3 regions of the Blautia sp. AF17-9LB genome follow, and region 1 is predicted to be linked to each of the others. Evidence: riboswitches for the same ligand, from Rfam matches in the RefSeq annotation. Region 1 holds a riboswitch; each other region holds the start of a gene.
The links. A riboswitch is a leader RNA that binds a small molecule or an ion and turns the genes downstream of it on or off. The one in region 1 is predicted to bind thiamine pyrophosphate.

Region 1 (4,813 bases):
GCAGGATTTCCGGTTTCAGGTTTCCTTCGCCGAGCTCTTTTGCCATATCTTCTACGACTGCCGGGATTCTCTCGTCGCCTGCGTGTTTGTTGAATGCTTCAAACAGGTCAAGCTCGGAGTTCTCTTCGATTTCTACGCCGAGGTTGTACAGCTGTTTGATCGGTGCGTTACATGCCAGGAAGTTGGCCGGACGCGGTCCGAAGCTGATGATTTTCAGGTTCTTAACAGCTACAACTGCAGTTGCAACCGGTACGAAATCTTTGATCATGGCTGCTACGTCTTCTGCATCGCCAACCGGGTACTCCGGAATGTATGCGTGCAGGTTGCGCAGTTTCAGGTTGTAGCTTGCATTCAGAACGCCGCAGTATGCATCGCCGCGTCCGCCTACAAGGTCGTCGCCGGTCTCTTCTGCTGCTGCTACTACCATGCAAGGTCCGTCGAAGTATTTTACAAGCAGGGTTTCCTCGGTCTCCGGTCCGAAGTTTCCAAGGTATACAACAAGTGCATCACACTCTGCTTTTTTCAGGTCTTCGAGTGCGTTCATCATGTCGATTTCATTCTCGACGATGATTGGACATTCGTAGATTTCTCCGTCGTATGCTTTTACGACTGCTTTTCTTCTGTTCTCGGAAAGGCTGTTCGGGAAGCAGTCACGGCTTACTGCAACGATACCTAATTTGATTTCCGGTGTATTGTTGATCATTTTTGAAGATCCTCCTTTTTTTGGTTTTCTTGGTTTTTGGTTTCTTTTTATGTTCAGAACTGCTCTTTTGGGGCAGTGTTTCTGATTTCTGGTTTTGTCTCTGGTTTTATTTTACCGAGAGGTTTTCTCCTTTGATGCCTGCTACGCTTCCAGCGATGTTTGCATCCGGGTGGCTTAAGAGCCATTTGTTTCTGGCGAAGAGCAGGTCGTCTTCCGGGGTGTGTTTTTCTTCCAGGGTGATGTCGGTATTGGTTCCTTTTGGAAGGACTACGACGCATTTGAAGCCGCTGGCTGCCACGTTGCATGGTGCGTAGTGGAGGGTGGTTGCGTAGACTTCAATGGTGGTTCCGGCCGGGATTAAGAAGGCCTCCATTTTGGATGAGTCGTAGGTGTGGTCTTCGGTGATGTCCTGTTCTTTTCCGAGGATCAGGATCAGGTCGGTTACGGCGATGTTGATTTCGCTGTCGCGGTGGTATTCTACGGCGTTCAGTAAATGGTTGTGGCCGTTGCAGTAGCCGATCTGGATCGGCATGCCGCCGTAGAGGCTGTCGGATACGGACTGGGCGCTTTTGCAGGCTTCGAGACTTTCAATGGAAGGCTCGTAGACTACGTCGTCGGGACATGGGGTCTCGGACATGGCGGTGATGATGTCGCTGACGTCGAGGTCTTTGATGACTTTGCCGTACTGGCGGAATGCTTCGTCTGTTACTTTCAGAATCTGCATTGTGTTGGTGCTCCTTTCGTACAATTAGTTTAATGATTGAACTAATTGTAATATAGCACTTGTATGTACTTCTTGTCAACATGTATTTGGATGAAAAAACGGGTAGGTTGACAAATAAGGGGGAGGTTGGTATACTTTAATACGTTAAAATAATAAGACGCTAGGGGAGCCTTTGGCTGAGAACGTGGGACAGGGATAAGCTCACGGACCCTCACTACCTGAACGGGATAATTCCTGCGTAGGGAAGCTGGAACGTGGTTTCGGAGGTGATTCGGGACTGTGTTTTTATGTGAGCCCCTCCAAGCGGAATGCGAAGGAGGTTTTTTTATGAGTTTTTTTGTTACTGCTGACGGCGGACTGACGACGGCCGGTTATGTTGGATGCGTGGTGCTGATGGTGGCGCTGGTGGTGATTGCTTCGGTTCTTTCTGCTCAGAAGAGTAAGGGGACGGGAATGGATGCAAGGAAGCTGGCGTTTTGTGCGATGGGGATGGCGCTGGCGTTTGTGACTTCGTATGTGAAGGTGTTTGAGCTGCCGTACGGGGGATCGGTTACGTTGTTTTCGATGCTGTTTATTGTGCTGATTGCGAACTGGTATGGGGCGAAGACGGGTATTCTCGTTGGTTTTGCTTATGGACTGCTGCAGTTTATCCAGGGGCCGTATGTGCTGTCGCTGTTCCAGGTGTGCTGTGATTATGTGTTTGCGTTTGCGGCGCTGGGTGTGGCCGGATTCTTTGGAAAGAAGAAAAACGGGCTGCTGATCGGGTATATTGTAGCTGTGCTGGCGAGGGGATTTTTCCATACGTTAGGCGGGTATCTGTACTGGATGGATTATATGCCGGAGAATTTCCCGCAGTCTTTAAAGGCGCTGTATCCGATTATTTACAACTACAGCTATCTGCTGGCTGAAGGTGTGCTGACGGTGATTCTGATCTCGCTGCCGCCGGTGAAGAAAGCACTGCAGACGGTTGCAAGAACAGCACATGGTGCAAATTAAATAGAATTACGTGAAAAAATCCGGGAACGCATGATTTTGCGTTTCCGGATTTTTTACGTGGATATCAAAATTTACTGAGCACTCTCCTCTGCGGCTGTGTCGGCGGCGGAGCTCATGGGGGTGATGACGATGTTTTCTACGCCGATTCCGGTTTTACGGGTTACGATGTCTTCGATCTGGGCACGCTGTTCCTCGGTTACTTCTTTCATCGGAACGACGATGTCGGCGGTTTCGCCGGTCAGGTTTACAACGACGTCGGTGAAGCCTTTGGCTTCGAGGAGGAGTTCGGTTGCTGACTCTTTTTCTACGAGTTCCGTCATTTCCACCATGCTCTGGACAGCGCTCTGGCGCTCGGTTTCGGAGAGGTTGGTGTTGTTGATGATTTCATTTAAGGTGTCTTTGTTCTGGGAACGGATCTGTTCGCGGTCGATTCTGGCCTGGGCCATGTATGTAGATGCCCCGGCAAGGACTGCCTCTCCCGGCGTTTCGGTGACGGTCCGCGACGAGTCCCCTGCTGTGCCGGCATCCACCTCGTCGGTGATGTCGGTGTCCAGGCTGGAGATGTCTTTTAAAACGGTGCTGGCATCCGCCGTGGTTCCGTCTGCCTTCTCCTTCGTGGACAGGGTACTGTCCGCATAGTTGATGTATCCGGCGACGGCGATCATGATCGCAAGGGCGGTGATGATGACCTGGTTTTTCCGGAATTTTTTCTTTTTCCCGGCCGTCTTTTTCGGCGATGGTGTCTCTGCCATTTTCTCAGGTGCATTCATTTCCTGTTCTAATTTTTCCACGCATTTGACTCCTTTACTTCATTTTGACTACTTTAATCTTATTTGCGCCCACCTGAAATAATGCCATCACGGCCTCCTGAATCTCCTGTATCGTCACCGGGTTTCCCCCGCCTTCTGCGATAACGAGCACGCCGCGCACCGCCGGGTACTCCTCGGAAACCACATACGGTGTCTCGGCCCCGTTCTGTGTCTTTTCATAGACAGTTGCCTCATCCTGCGACGAGGATGTAACGCTTCCGGTCTCCTCTCCCTTCTTGTTTTCCTCCGTTGTGCTCCGCGTTGGGACATCTTTTTCCACAATCTTTTTTCCTGTGGATTCCAGCGTCACCACGACGTGCACTGCGCCCACACCGTCCATCTGGGAAAGTGCGTCACAAAGGCGCTGTTCCATCTCCCCCTGCACCGATGCTCCCGCATCTCCCGCCGGACGCGCAGCCGTCTCCTGCGGCTGTTCTGTCTCCTCACCGGTCTTTTTTGTTCCCGTCGGCAGCAGCAGGACAACGCCGATTGCCGCCAGCAGGAAGTACAGCATCCACTGCTCCTTTTTCTGTTTCCGGAAAAACGCCGCTGCCTTTTCCCTCATAGGCCTATTCCGAAATCTCTACCATAATATGCGCCGGATCGGTTCCGTAGACCTCACTTAAAACACTTTTGATCTCTGTCAGCTTTTCATCGAGCATTTCCCGCTGTTTTTTCTGTTCTTCGCGGTAAATGCTCGTCTGCCGCATCGGCGCTTCAATGCGGATCTCTTTTGCCTCACCGGTGTTTCCCGGCTCCAGCGTTACCGAAACGGCTGCCCCCGGAATGCCGCTCTCTGACAGATACATCCGGATCTGGCGCTCCGTCTCTTTTTCCCAGGCGCCCACGTAATACTGTTTTTCAAAGCTTTCTGCACGAATCTGTACATTTTCCATTGCTGCTGCCTCCTCTTCCAGCGTCAGACGGTCGAGCGTCTGCGCCATTTTCTGCTCCAAACCTCCCGCTTTTAGCACGGGCTGGAAAAAAATCAATACCATCACAATTCCAAGAAAAAACTGAACCGGCTTCTTGTCCTCCTTCTCCGGGATCAGGTTCAGCACAGTTGTCATAAAAATCAGAAAAATTGAAATATTCTTAAGCCACTGCAGAATCTCTTCTACCATGCCGCCTCCCGCCGCTGCCTGCCCAACTACACGCTAGAGCGTGTCTGAAAAACCATTTCCGCAAGCTGCAAGCCCCACTTTGCGGTATATTTTACCCTCATTCGGTTGCCGTAGCCCGCTACGCCGCCCTCATTCGGATAAAATCTCCCACAAACTGGGACTCGCAGCTCACGAAAAGCCTTTTTCAGACAAGCTCTAGGAAAAAGTTCCCGCCAGGATTGCAATCGTCAGCAGAAACAGGACTTCTACGGTCAGAAGGAGACGCAGAAGCATCGCATATCCTTTTCCTGCCGCCGCAAGACATCCCGCGATCCGCTTGTCCGAGACGGGCTGCGCCGCCGCGGCGAGAAGGCGGAAGGAAAGACCCGAAACGAGAAGCTGAACGGCGGGGACCATGCCTGCTGCGAGCAGTACCAGCATTGCCGTCACGCCAAAGCAGTTGCGGATCAGCACCGCG
Region 2 (4,813 bases), on a different contig from region 1:
TTCCATTCCTCAATAATTCCCTCTACCGTTTCCTGCAATCCAAAAAGATCAATGGTATATTGTGCGGCTTCCTCAAAACTCCTTGCACATATTTCAGTTACATAATTTTCCGGGACGGGAAGATTTCTCTTTTTCAAAAACTGAATATCTATATGCTCCCATACATCCATTGAATCCAGAATTGTTCCATCTAAATCAAAGATTGCCGCATTAAAATCCATTTTTCTTTTCCTTTCCGCAAAATAAATCTTTCAGTTCCGCAGCAGCAGCTTTTATATCAGACTGCGCTATGATGGCAGATACAACAGCCAGCCCGTCAATTCCCATGGGCTTGAAACGCCCTGCATTTCCCTTATTGATACCGCCAATAACAACTATCGGCAAAGAAACGGCTGCGCGGATTTTCTGTAATTCTTCCATTGATACAGAATCAGCGTCGGTTTTAGTTCCAGTAGGGAACATTGCGCCAACTCCCAAATAATCCGCACCATCCTGTTGTGCCTGTATTGCTTCTACAATGGAAGAAGCAGATACCCCCAACAGCATATTTTCTCCTATTACTTTGCGGACGGCAGCCGCAGGTAAATCATGCTGTCCAATATGTACTCCCGCAGCCTGCACAGCCATTGCAATATCTATTCTGTCGTTTATGATGAGGGGAATATGGTATTTATCCGTAACCTGTTTCACGGCAACAGCCTGATTGTAAAATTCTAATGAGGACAATTCTTTTTCTCGGAGTTGTATCATTGTGCAGCCTCCTAAAATTGCCTGTTCTACCGCTTCTGTCAGGCTATCGCAGCTCATTAGTTGACGATCAGTAACAAGATAAAGTGTATAATCAAAGTTCATTTTGCACCTGCCTATTCTTTAGATAAACCATGCTGATACAATTCGTAGAAATGGTGCGTCGGGCCACAGCCTTTTCCAATCGCAAGAGAGTGTTCGATTGCCATTGTGACATAAGCCTTTGCAGATTCGACTGCAAGCGGAACACTTTTTCCCTTTGCAAGCTGGGAAGCGATTGCAGAAGAAAAGGTACAGCCTGTCCCATGAGTATTTTTCGTATCAATGCGGGATGTTTCAAAATGGTAGAAATTTTCTCCATCAAATAGGACATCAACAGCATTTCCTATATGATGTCCACCCTTGACAACAATCGCCTTACAACCCATGGCATATATTTTTCTTGCGGCAGCCTCCATATCTGAAACTGTGGAAATCTGCATATCCGCTATTTTCTCTGCCTCTGGAATATTTGGAGTAAGTACATCGGCAAGTGGAATTACTGTGTCTATCAAGGTGGAAACCGCCGTAGGATTCATCAATGGGCAGCCATTTTTGGCATACATAACCGGGTCGATTACAACATTTTGGGGCTTATATTGTAATAGTTTCTTTGCCACCGCTTTCATACATTCTGGTGTAGAAAGCATACCGATTTTTACTGCGTCCACTTCAATATCTTCAAATACGGCGTCAATCTGTTTTTCAATCATATCCGGGGTAATATCTTGGATGTCGATAACACGGCTGGTGTTCTCTGCAACAACAGAAACAATAACACTCATTCCAAATACACCGTGAGCAGAAAAAGTTTTCAAATCAGCCTGAATACCTGCACCTCCGCTGCAATCTGATCCGGCAATGGACAATACTTTTTTCATTTTGCATTTTCCTCCATTCTCTCGTTCCGATAGGCCATCTTCCAAAAAGCAAGCTCTAACAAACTTGCTTTTTCAAAAATATCAGCCAGATACTTTTTATTTGCTACTGATAACCCGGCACATTTATGCTCTGCAAAAGCAGACCATTCTTTGCAGCTTTCTGCATATTGTTCATCCGCATGATCTTTGATAAAGTCCCAATATCTTGACTGTCTGCTTGTAGGAACAGCCGCCAATTTGCGGAATATATAGCTGTAACTTAGCATACAGGGAAGAACCGCCATTAAAATTTCTTCATTCTTTCCATGTGACGCAATCTCAAACATGAAATCAATGTAATTTTGATTTTCAGGCAGAGGAGCGATCAGTTCAATATCATTATCCGTCATGCAAAATTGCTTTAGATAATCCAGACGCACTTCTGATTCCGTATCATTTACAAAATTCAGCATGGAATAGTAAAGCTGAATTTCTCTTAATGTATCAGCATGAAAAATTGCCTTGCCGTATATACGGGCATAGTTTTTCAGATAGATACTATCCTGAATCATATATCTCTTGAACTTTTCAAGAGGTAGCTTTCCAGTTTGCACTTCCTGCACAAATGGGGTAGCTGCACATTCTTCCCAAATGGGGATGTTGCGGGTTAAAATGTCTTTCATAAATGCCATGTTTGTTCCTCCTAAAATAAAAAAATAGAGCCTCTAAAACAATTAGAAGCTCTTTCAGACGCAATACGAGCGTAAGAAATTGCTTCCCTACGCCGGTATTAGCCGACAGGTCCAGAGGTCAGGTCTTACCTTTTTCAACTTGTTCAGTTCCCTCGCAAACACATATCATATCTTATTCAATTAAAAAGGACATTCCCAAAACAGAGAATGTCCAAAAAATACGAATCTGTATTCTTTAGCTCCCTGCGTTGGTATTAGCCAACAGGTTCAAACGGTCAGGTTTTAACCTTCTCAACTACAAGGTAGTCCCCCTGCTTGAGTATTATTATAGTTAAGAAGTCCAGGAAAGTCAAGGTCTATAGAATTCAAGTTAGCAAACCTTATTGACGGGATTTTTCTGTGCTGCGCTGCGGTTGTGGTGGGGAAGAAATCTCTAATAGGTATTCCACATTGGCCCGAACATTATGAAGTTCTTTCATATCATTTTTGGCCTGCTTATAGGCAGAATAGGCTTTCCGTTTTTGTTCCAGAAGATCGGTGTATTCCTCCCGGAGAGATTTGACAGAGGGGAGCTTTTTGATTCCCAGCTCGTCAAAATGATTCTTTGCCGCCTGGTGCAGCAGAATTTCAGCTTCATGTTCTGTTCGGAATTTTTTGCTGTACCCGGCTTTGCGATATTCTACATAGACAGCCCGCGTTTTCGCATAGTTTACGATCTGTTTTTGCAGCTCGGCATTGGCGTTCATTTTTGACTCCAGATCTTTGATCTGAACGGATAAGGTATTGAAATTAGTGGTAGTGGCGTTGGCTTTTTCCAGAAGATCCTCATAACCCATATCGCCATGTTCTTTTAAGTAGAGCACTGCCTGAGAAAGCTGCTTTAGGTTGAACACTTTTGCCCAGCGCTCATAACCAGGGCCCTTGCCGGAACGGATTGCAACTTCAATATCAACCAGCAATCCAACTTTGGAAACCGTTTTTTTAGAAAAGGCATGGCGGGGTTTTACTGTCCGTGTACCGGCAATCCGTTCTTTGATGGCTTGTTCTGTATAATCGCCTTTGAGCGTATCGCATCGGGTATAATTTTCTTGTCCCGGAACTCGGAACCGAAGATGTTTTCTTTCACGGTTGACTTCCAGCCCAGCAGTTTCCAGCTTCTGTAGAAGTTCCTCAAAATCTTTTGGCTTTTCCTCTAATGCAGCATCAATAGCAATGCGTATCTGCTCCTGAAAGGAAGGCTGCTTTTTATTCCCCAGCCATGTGCCATAATGCTCCCGGCTGGGTTTCGGATTTTCTACAATCGAAAGTCCATGTTCCAAACACAGCTTGTCATTCATTCGCCGGATTGCCCAGGTAGAACCCCAGAAGTTGCGAAATTTTTTCTGACAGTCCAGTGTAGTAGAGTTGATAATGATGTGATTATGGACATGGTGCTTATCCACATGGGTGCAGACAACAAAGGCATGGTTTCCTTTTGTGAGCTTCAGTGCCAGCTCCCTGCCGATCTGATTAGCTTCTTCTGGCGTAACTTCGCCGGGCTTAAATGCCTGACGGAGATGGTAGGCGATCACATCATCTGCACCCTGATTTCTGCCGGTCAGATTTGCATACTGTCGTTTGGACAGAAGAAACTCTGCATCAGCAAGCCGGGTATCACACTCATAGCCATAAATGAATTTTCCAAAATCGGTTTTCTGCGGATTTTCTACATAATCAATAATATCTGAGATCGCAGTAGAGATATTCCGACCTTTTCCTACATGCAGAGGCATCAGTCTTGTGGTCGCTATTTTCGTCACCTCCTTAACTTAATTCCAATCAGAGAAGTTATAATTGCAGAAAAAGAGCGGGGCTGCCTATGCGCCCCGCCAAATCTGCTTAACCAAATATAAAATCCTTTAAGGCACTGTTTGCCCCGCCAATGATCCCTACCAGCCATGCAGCCGCCAGAGGCAGACCGTATGGACTGATAAGAAAGGCGATCATAAGCCATGCAAGACCCGGCAAAAATCCTGCGACAAAGAACAGCACCAATGCCGCCAGAAAGATGATCCCAGAAAGAATCCCAAGTACCGCACCGGAAAGAACCACTAAAAATTTACATACCAGATAAAGAATCCCCGTAACCAGCATAAAGGGAAGTGCCAGTAATTTACCTATCAAACGCATACGCTTTGCCTCCTTTCAGAAGGGCATCTGCCCTTATAAAAATTTTACCGTGACGGCAAAAAGAAAGCAACGGCTTTCCGGCTGTTTATGAAATGTTTGCAAATCCCCGGATCAGTTTGTCCATGCCATCCCAAAGGCTGTCCAGACGGGTGCGGATGTCATCTATATCTGCGGCATAAATATTGCCGGTCTCATTGGCCCGTCTGGTATATTGGTTTAAGTTATTGGAACAAATGCGGAGAAGCCGGATCATTTCCTGAATATCTCCCATATCAAGGTGGATGATGTAACCGTCTACGGCCATCT
Region 3 (4,813 bases), on a different contig from region 1:
GCGAAGCCGTTCGGAGATGACTTCGATCAGTGCCGGGGAGGATACCATACCGATTTTGACGGCGTCCGGGAAGATGTCCGTAAAGACGGCGTCAAGCTGTGCGGCCAGAAACTCCGGTGTTACATCGAAAATACCGGAAACGCCGGTGGTGTTCTGGGCGGTGAGTGCGGTAATTGCCGACATGGCGTAAACTCCGTTTGTGATCATGGTTTTGATGTCTGCCTGAATGCCGGCGCCTCCGCTGGAATCACTTCCCGCGATTGTTAATGCTGTTTTCATGTTTTTCGCGTCCATGAGAATTACTCCTTTGCATTACTTTTCTTTTTGGACAGGCGACAAAGAAAGTGGTGCCCCCAGTCTGCCGCCTGGTGTGAGGATGAATGGTTACGTAAAATTATTTGTTTTCCAGCATGCGCAGAGTCTGTTCTTTCAGATCCTTCGTTGCGGAAACAATGTCTTTCTGTGCAAAAATGGCACTGATGACGGCAATGCCGCAGATGCCGCTGCCGGAAAGCTCCGTCACGTTATCGCGTGTGATGCCGCCGATGGCGATGACAGGGATTTTAACGGCATTGCAGATAGCAGTCAGCGTTTCGTGGCTGACATCCTCCGCATCCGCCTTGGAACCGGTGTGGAAGACTGCGCCGACGCCGAGGTAATCTGCCCCGCGCTGCTCGGCGAGAATGGCCTGTTCCACGGTCTGTGCCGAAACGCCGATGATCTTGTCCGGGCCAAGCTTTGCACGGACATCGCCGGCCTCCATATCGCTCTGGCCGACATGAACGCCGTCCGCATCCATCTTAGCTGCGATTTCCACGTTATCGTTGATGACGAAAGGAACATGGTATGCGGCACAGAGTTTTTTCAGTTCCAGTGCCTCTTCCATAAAGTGATCCTGGTCAAGATTTTTTTCGCGGAGCTGGATAAACGTTGCGCCGCCCTGCAGAGCCTTTTCCACCTGGCTGTACAGTGTCTCGCCGTTCAGCCAGCTGCGGTCTGTCACAGCATATAAAAGCAGGCCTTTTTTATCGCACTTCATACTTTGCACCTTTCTCTAGCATCTCGCCGTCCATGTGGTAGATGGCGTCGATGATGCGGTTCCGGTAGGTGGAGTTGCCGTCTTCCGGTTTCATATGGCTCCAGCCGATCTCGCCGGCAAGTCCCATTGCGCAGACAGCGGCAGCAGCGGCTTTTAACGGCTCGTCCGGGTTGGCAACGAGGTAAGCGGTCATCATGCCGGAGAGCTGGCAGCCTGTTCCGGTGATGCTTCCCATCTCGGCGCGTCCGTTGCGGATCACGTAGCAGGTGTCAGCATCGGCAACGAGGTCGATCGCTCCTGTGATGGCGACAACACAGTTGTGGTCTTTCGCAAAGTTTTTTGCAAAAGCAACGGCGCTGTCGAGGTTTTCGTCTGTTACTTTATCGGCAACGTCTGCGTCAACACCCTTTGTCGTTCCGCTTCCGAGTGCCAGTGTTTTGATTTCGGAAATATTTCCGCGGATGACGGTGAACGGGATTTTTTCCATCAGTCCGACTGCGGTCGAAGTACGTAAGTGGCTTGCGCCTGCGCCGACTGGATCGAGCAGGATTTTGTGGCCGAGCGAAGCTGCTTTTGCACCGGCACGGTACATGCCGTCGATGCTCGTTCTGTGCAGCGTTCCGATGTTGATGTTCAGACCGCCGCAGATGGAGGTGATATCCTCGACATCCTCCGGTTCATCGGACATGATCGGGCTTGCGCCGCATGCCAGCAGAATATTGGCGACATCGTTTACTGTAACGTAATTTGTGATGTTGTGTACGAGAGGGGTTGTTTTTCTGACATTGTCAAGACAAGTGCCTAACATAATTTTTTGTTCCTCCTGTGTGAGTATTTTTGCAGAAGCAAATTCCCTTGTGGTACTGGAAGAACCTGTTGATGATGTGTTCATAGAGATTAAAAAAGCAGATATACGTGGAGATATATCTGCAGAAAATGTGCATATCGTATCTCCCTACGTTGGCATTACCCAAATCAGGTTCAGGGTCTAGGAGATGCATCCTACTCTCAGCCCGCTTCGCACGCGAGCTCCCCTTTGCTTTCTGCAGACAATTATATACGCATAAAAACAATTGTGCAAGAGAAAAACGGAAGATTTAAAAAAATTTCAGAAAAATAAAAAAGACATGCAAAATATTGGAAATGTAATGTTATTTGGGTTGACAGAGAAAATAATATCAGCGTAAAATGAAGTATAAAATATGCGTGGAAGTCATGGACGTGATGATGCCGCCTCCATTCCGATTTTCGCCATGAGCGCCAACGCCTTTGTTGAAGACCGGCAGGCCGCAAAAGAGGCCGGCATGGACGTGCATATCGCAAAGCCGATTGATGCGGAATTACTGAAAAAGAAAATTGCAGAGTATTGCAGGTGAAAAGAAGTGCCCTTGCCCGGCATCTGATGTGTGCCGGGCAGTAGCTTTTGATGTGCGAATCTTATTTTTCTTCCTCAGGGTACGTATAGCCCCAGGTTCTGCGGAAGGAGGTCATCAGATCCATGACGTCCTTCGTGTAGTCGAGGTGCATGGCAGATGCATCTCCATTGATGGCGCGTTCCATGTCGGCGAGCTCATAGGCGAGTGCATCGGCGTTGTCACCGGCTTTGATGATTTCGGATTCGCCGGTGGAAGCGTCTGTGATTTTTGCTTCCCAGGCACGCGGGTACTCCATGATCTCGATAAATCCGTTCTCACAGGAAACCATGCCGCGTTTCGGCTGTTTGGAGTGGAGAGAGAGCATCACACTTGCCATCTGTCCTTCCTGATTGGTGAGAAGGAGGCCGGCCTGCTCGTCCACACCGGTCGGAGCGGGCTTTACCTGGGAAAGGAGCTGATCCGGCTTAGAGTCGAAGAACCAGCGGAGGAAGGAGAGTGCGTATACGCCGATATCAAGCATCGCGCCGCCTGCGAGATTCCGGTTGAAGAAGCGGTTCTTCATGTTGTACTCTTTGAAACTGCCGAAGTTCATCGTGATCAGATTGACTCTGCCGAGACGGCCGGAGTCGAGAATTTTTTTCAGCTCTTTGTAGATCGGCATATGGTAAATCGTCATTGCCTCTCCGATGATGACACCTTTTTCTTTTGCAAGCGCTATGGCCTCGTCGAGCTCGTCGCTGTTCAGCGTAATCGATTTCTCAACGAGAATGTGTTTTCCATTGGCAATCGCCTCTTTCATAAAGCCAAGATGCGTGTTGTGCGGCGTCGTGATATAAATGACATCGACCTCCGGATCGGTAAACATCTCATGGAAATCATCGTAAACTTTTCCAATTCCATATTTCTCCGCAAAAGCAGCCGCCTTCTCATGGGTCCGGTTGCCGACCGCGTAAATATTCTTTCCGTTTTTCTGCAGTGCGACCGCCATTTCATTTGCAATCACACCGCATCCGAGTACAGCCCATTTGATTTCTTTCATCGTGAGATTCTCCTATCGTATCTATTTTGCCCAGAGCGGTTCTTCGCTTCCGCTGTAGTCAAACCGTCTGTCGTTTTTCTCTTCCAGTGCTTTGATCATATGGTACGTAAATTCATTGTAAGGCGTTGGAATTCCAAGCTCTTTTCCCATGCGGATCAGCGCACCCGAGAACATATCAATTTCCGTATGGCGTCCCGCATCGAGATCCTGGAGCGTCGAGTAGCGCGCCGTCGGCGGAACCGCACTTCCGCGTCCCGAGGAGACATCCGCCTTGCTGATATCAATTCCCTTTGCCTCCGCAATCGCCATCAGTTCTGCGCGGAGTCCGTCGCTGATCGCCTTCATATGCACACTGTCGCGGTAGCAGCCGACCCCGGCACCGAGAATAGCCTGCGGCAGGTTATTGCAGACATTCAGCCGGAATTTGCTCCATATTTCCTCTAAAATACAATCGGTTGCCCGGTAATGCAGCCCTGTGCCGGAGAACAGATCCAGAACAGCCTGCACACGCTCACTGTCGTACGGCGCCGAAACTTCGCCGAAAATGATGCCGAGCGTCGCCTCAGGGTTGAAAACGTAGCCGTCATTCTCTTTATGAGAAGCTACTTTGATAACAGCATGAAGCAGATGCTCCGCACCGACTTTTTCCGCGATGATCTCCTCACTGTCCACGCCGTTCATCAGACTCATGATCACAGTATTCTCGCCGGTAACGGCAGTAATATTGTCAAGAGCCCCCGGCAGTGCGCCGTATTTGAGCGAGACGATCAGAAAATCCACGCCGTGTGCCTCTTCCGGTGTCCATACCTCCGGGTGATAAACCGTATCGTTAATTTTGCATCCTTTGTTTTTCAGACGCTTCGCCCGTTCCCCGGACGCGATAACGCCAAGCCGGATGTCCTTTTTCTCCGAAAGCCCCCAGATTACATAAGACCCAACCGCTCCGGCGCCCAGAACAGCAACTGATTTTATTATCATAATAGCCTCCTTTGTAACTGTTTGAATTACCCTTACTATAACAAATTTTGCGGAGATCCTCAATTTGTTGTTCAAAATAGAAAATTTCGGAAAAGGAAGCCTAAATGTGTTAAGGTACATTGTAGAATGAAAAATATAAAAGAAACGCGCAGATGCGGCAAGAGGAGATGACAGAAACACATTACCACATTTCCAAACCGACGGCCTGCTTCATGCTGGATCTGAATGATCTGAAAATGTACGAAGACAAAATCCGGACGAAAGAAGAACAGAAGGCAAAAGAAAAACAAGAGAAGAAATAAGAAACGAAGGAGAAACGAAATTCGAACATTTCTCCTTCGTTTTTTGCACGCATTTTTACCGGGAAATCATATTCTAAGG

Region 2: it holds a riboswitch for thiamine pyrophosphate, as region 1 does, so the genes downstream of both, DWX00_RS09720 (TenA family protein) here and DWX00_RS13345 (energy-coupled thiamine transporter ThiT) in region 1, are expected to answer to the same signal.
Region 3: it holds a riboswitch for thiamine pyrophosphate, as region 1 does, so the genes downstream of both, thiM (hydroxyethylthiazole kinase) here and DWX00_RS13345 (energy-coupled thiamine transporter ThiT) in region 1, are expected to answer to the same signal.

The regions. Positions count from the first base shown of each region.
Region 1 is NZ_QUGU01000012.1:37,897-42,709, forward strand. Features, by position in the region: gene DWX00_RS13335 (L-fucose/L-arabinose isomerase family protein) at 1-700, opposite strand, end outside; gene DWX00_RS13340 (DUF4867 family protein) at 810-1,427, opposite strand; TPP riboswitch at 1,580-1,689, shown strand; gene DWX00_RS13345 (energy-coupled thiamine transporter ThiT) at 1,755-2,423, shown strand; gene DWX00_RS13350 (SpoIIIAH-like family protein) at 2,495-3,214, opposite strand; gene DWX00_RS13355 (stage III sporulation protein AG) at 3,228-3,797, opposite strand; gene DWX00_RS13360 (stage III sporulation protein AF) at 3,802-4,356, opposite strand; partial or broken gene DWX00_RS20595 (DUF6783 domain-containing protein) at 4,371-4,499, shown strand; partial or broken gene DWX00_RS20600 (DUF6783 domain-containing protein) at 4,449-4,580, opposite strand; gene DWX00_RS13365 (stage III sporulation protein AE) at 4,552-4,813, opposite strand, start outside.
Region 2 is NZ_QUGU01000007.1:197,894-202,706, forward strand. Features, by position in the region: gene DWX00_RS09705 (HAD family hydrolase) at 1-221, opposite strand, end outside; gene thiE (thiamine phosphate synthase) at 211-852, opposite strand; gene thiD (bifunctional hydroxymethylpyrimidine kinase/phosphomethylpyrimidine kinase) at 864-1,667, opposite strand; gene DWX00_RS09720 (TenA family protein) at 1,664-2,338, opposite strand; TPP riboswitch at 2,562-2,661, opposite strand; gene DWX00_RS09725 (relaxase/mobilization nuclease domain-containing protein) at 2,719-4,128, opposite strand; gene DWX00_RS09730 (CD1845 family protein) at 4,217-4,507, opposite strand; gene DWX00_RS09735 (plasmid mobilization protein) at 4,593-4,813, opposite strand, start outside.
Region 3 is NZ_QUGU01000002.1:157,935-162,747, forward strand. Features, by position in the region: gene thiD (bifunctional hydroxymethylpyrimidine kinase/phosphomethylpyrimidine kinase) at 1-279, opposite strand, end outside; gene thiE (thiamine phosphate synthase) at 395-1,039, opposite strand; gene thiM (hydroxyethylthiazole kinase) at 1,026-1,847, opposite strand; TPP riboswitch at 1,974-2,085, opposite strand; gene DWX00_RS02805 (response regulator) at 2,242-2,415, shown strand; gene DWX00_RS02810 (Gfo/Idh/MocA family protein) at 2,477-3,454, opposite strand; gene DWX00_RS02815 (ketopantoate reductase family protein) at 3,476-4,432, opposite strand; gene DWX00_RS20290 (hypothetical protein) at 4,600-4,734, shown strand.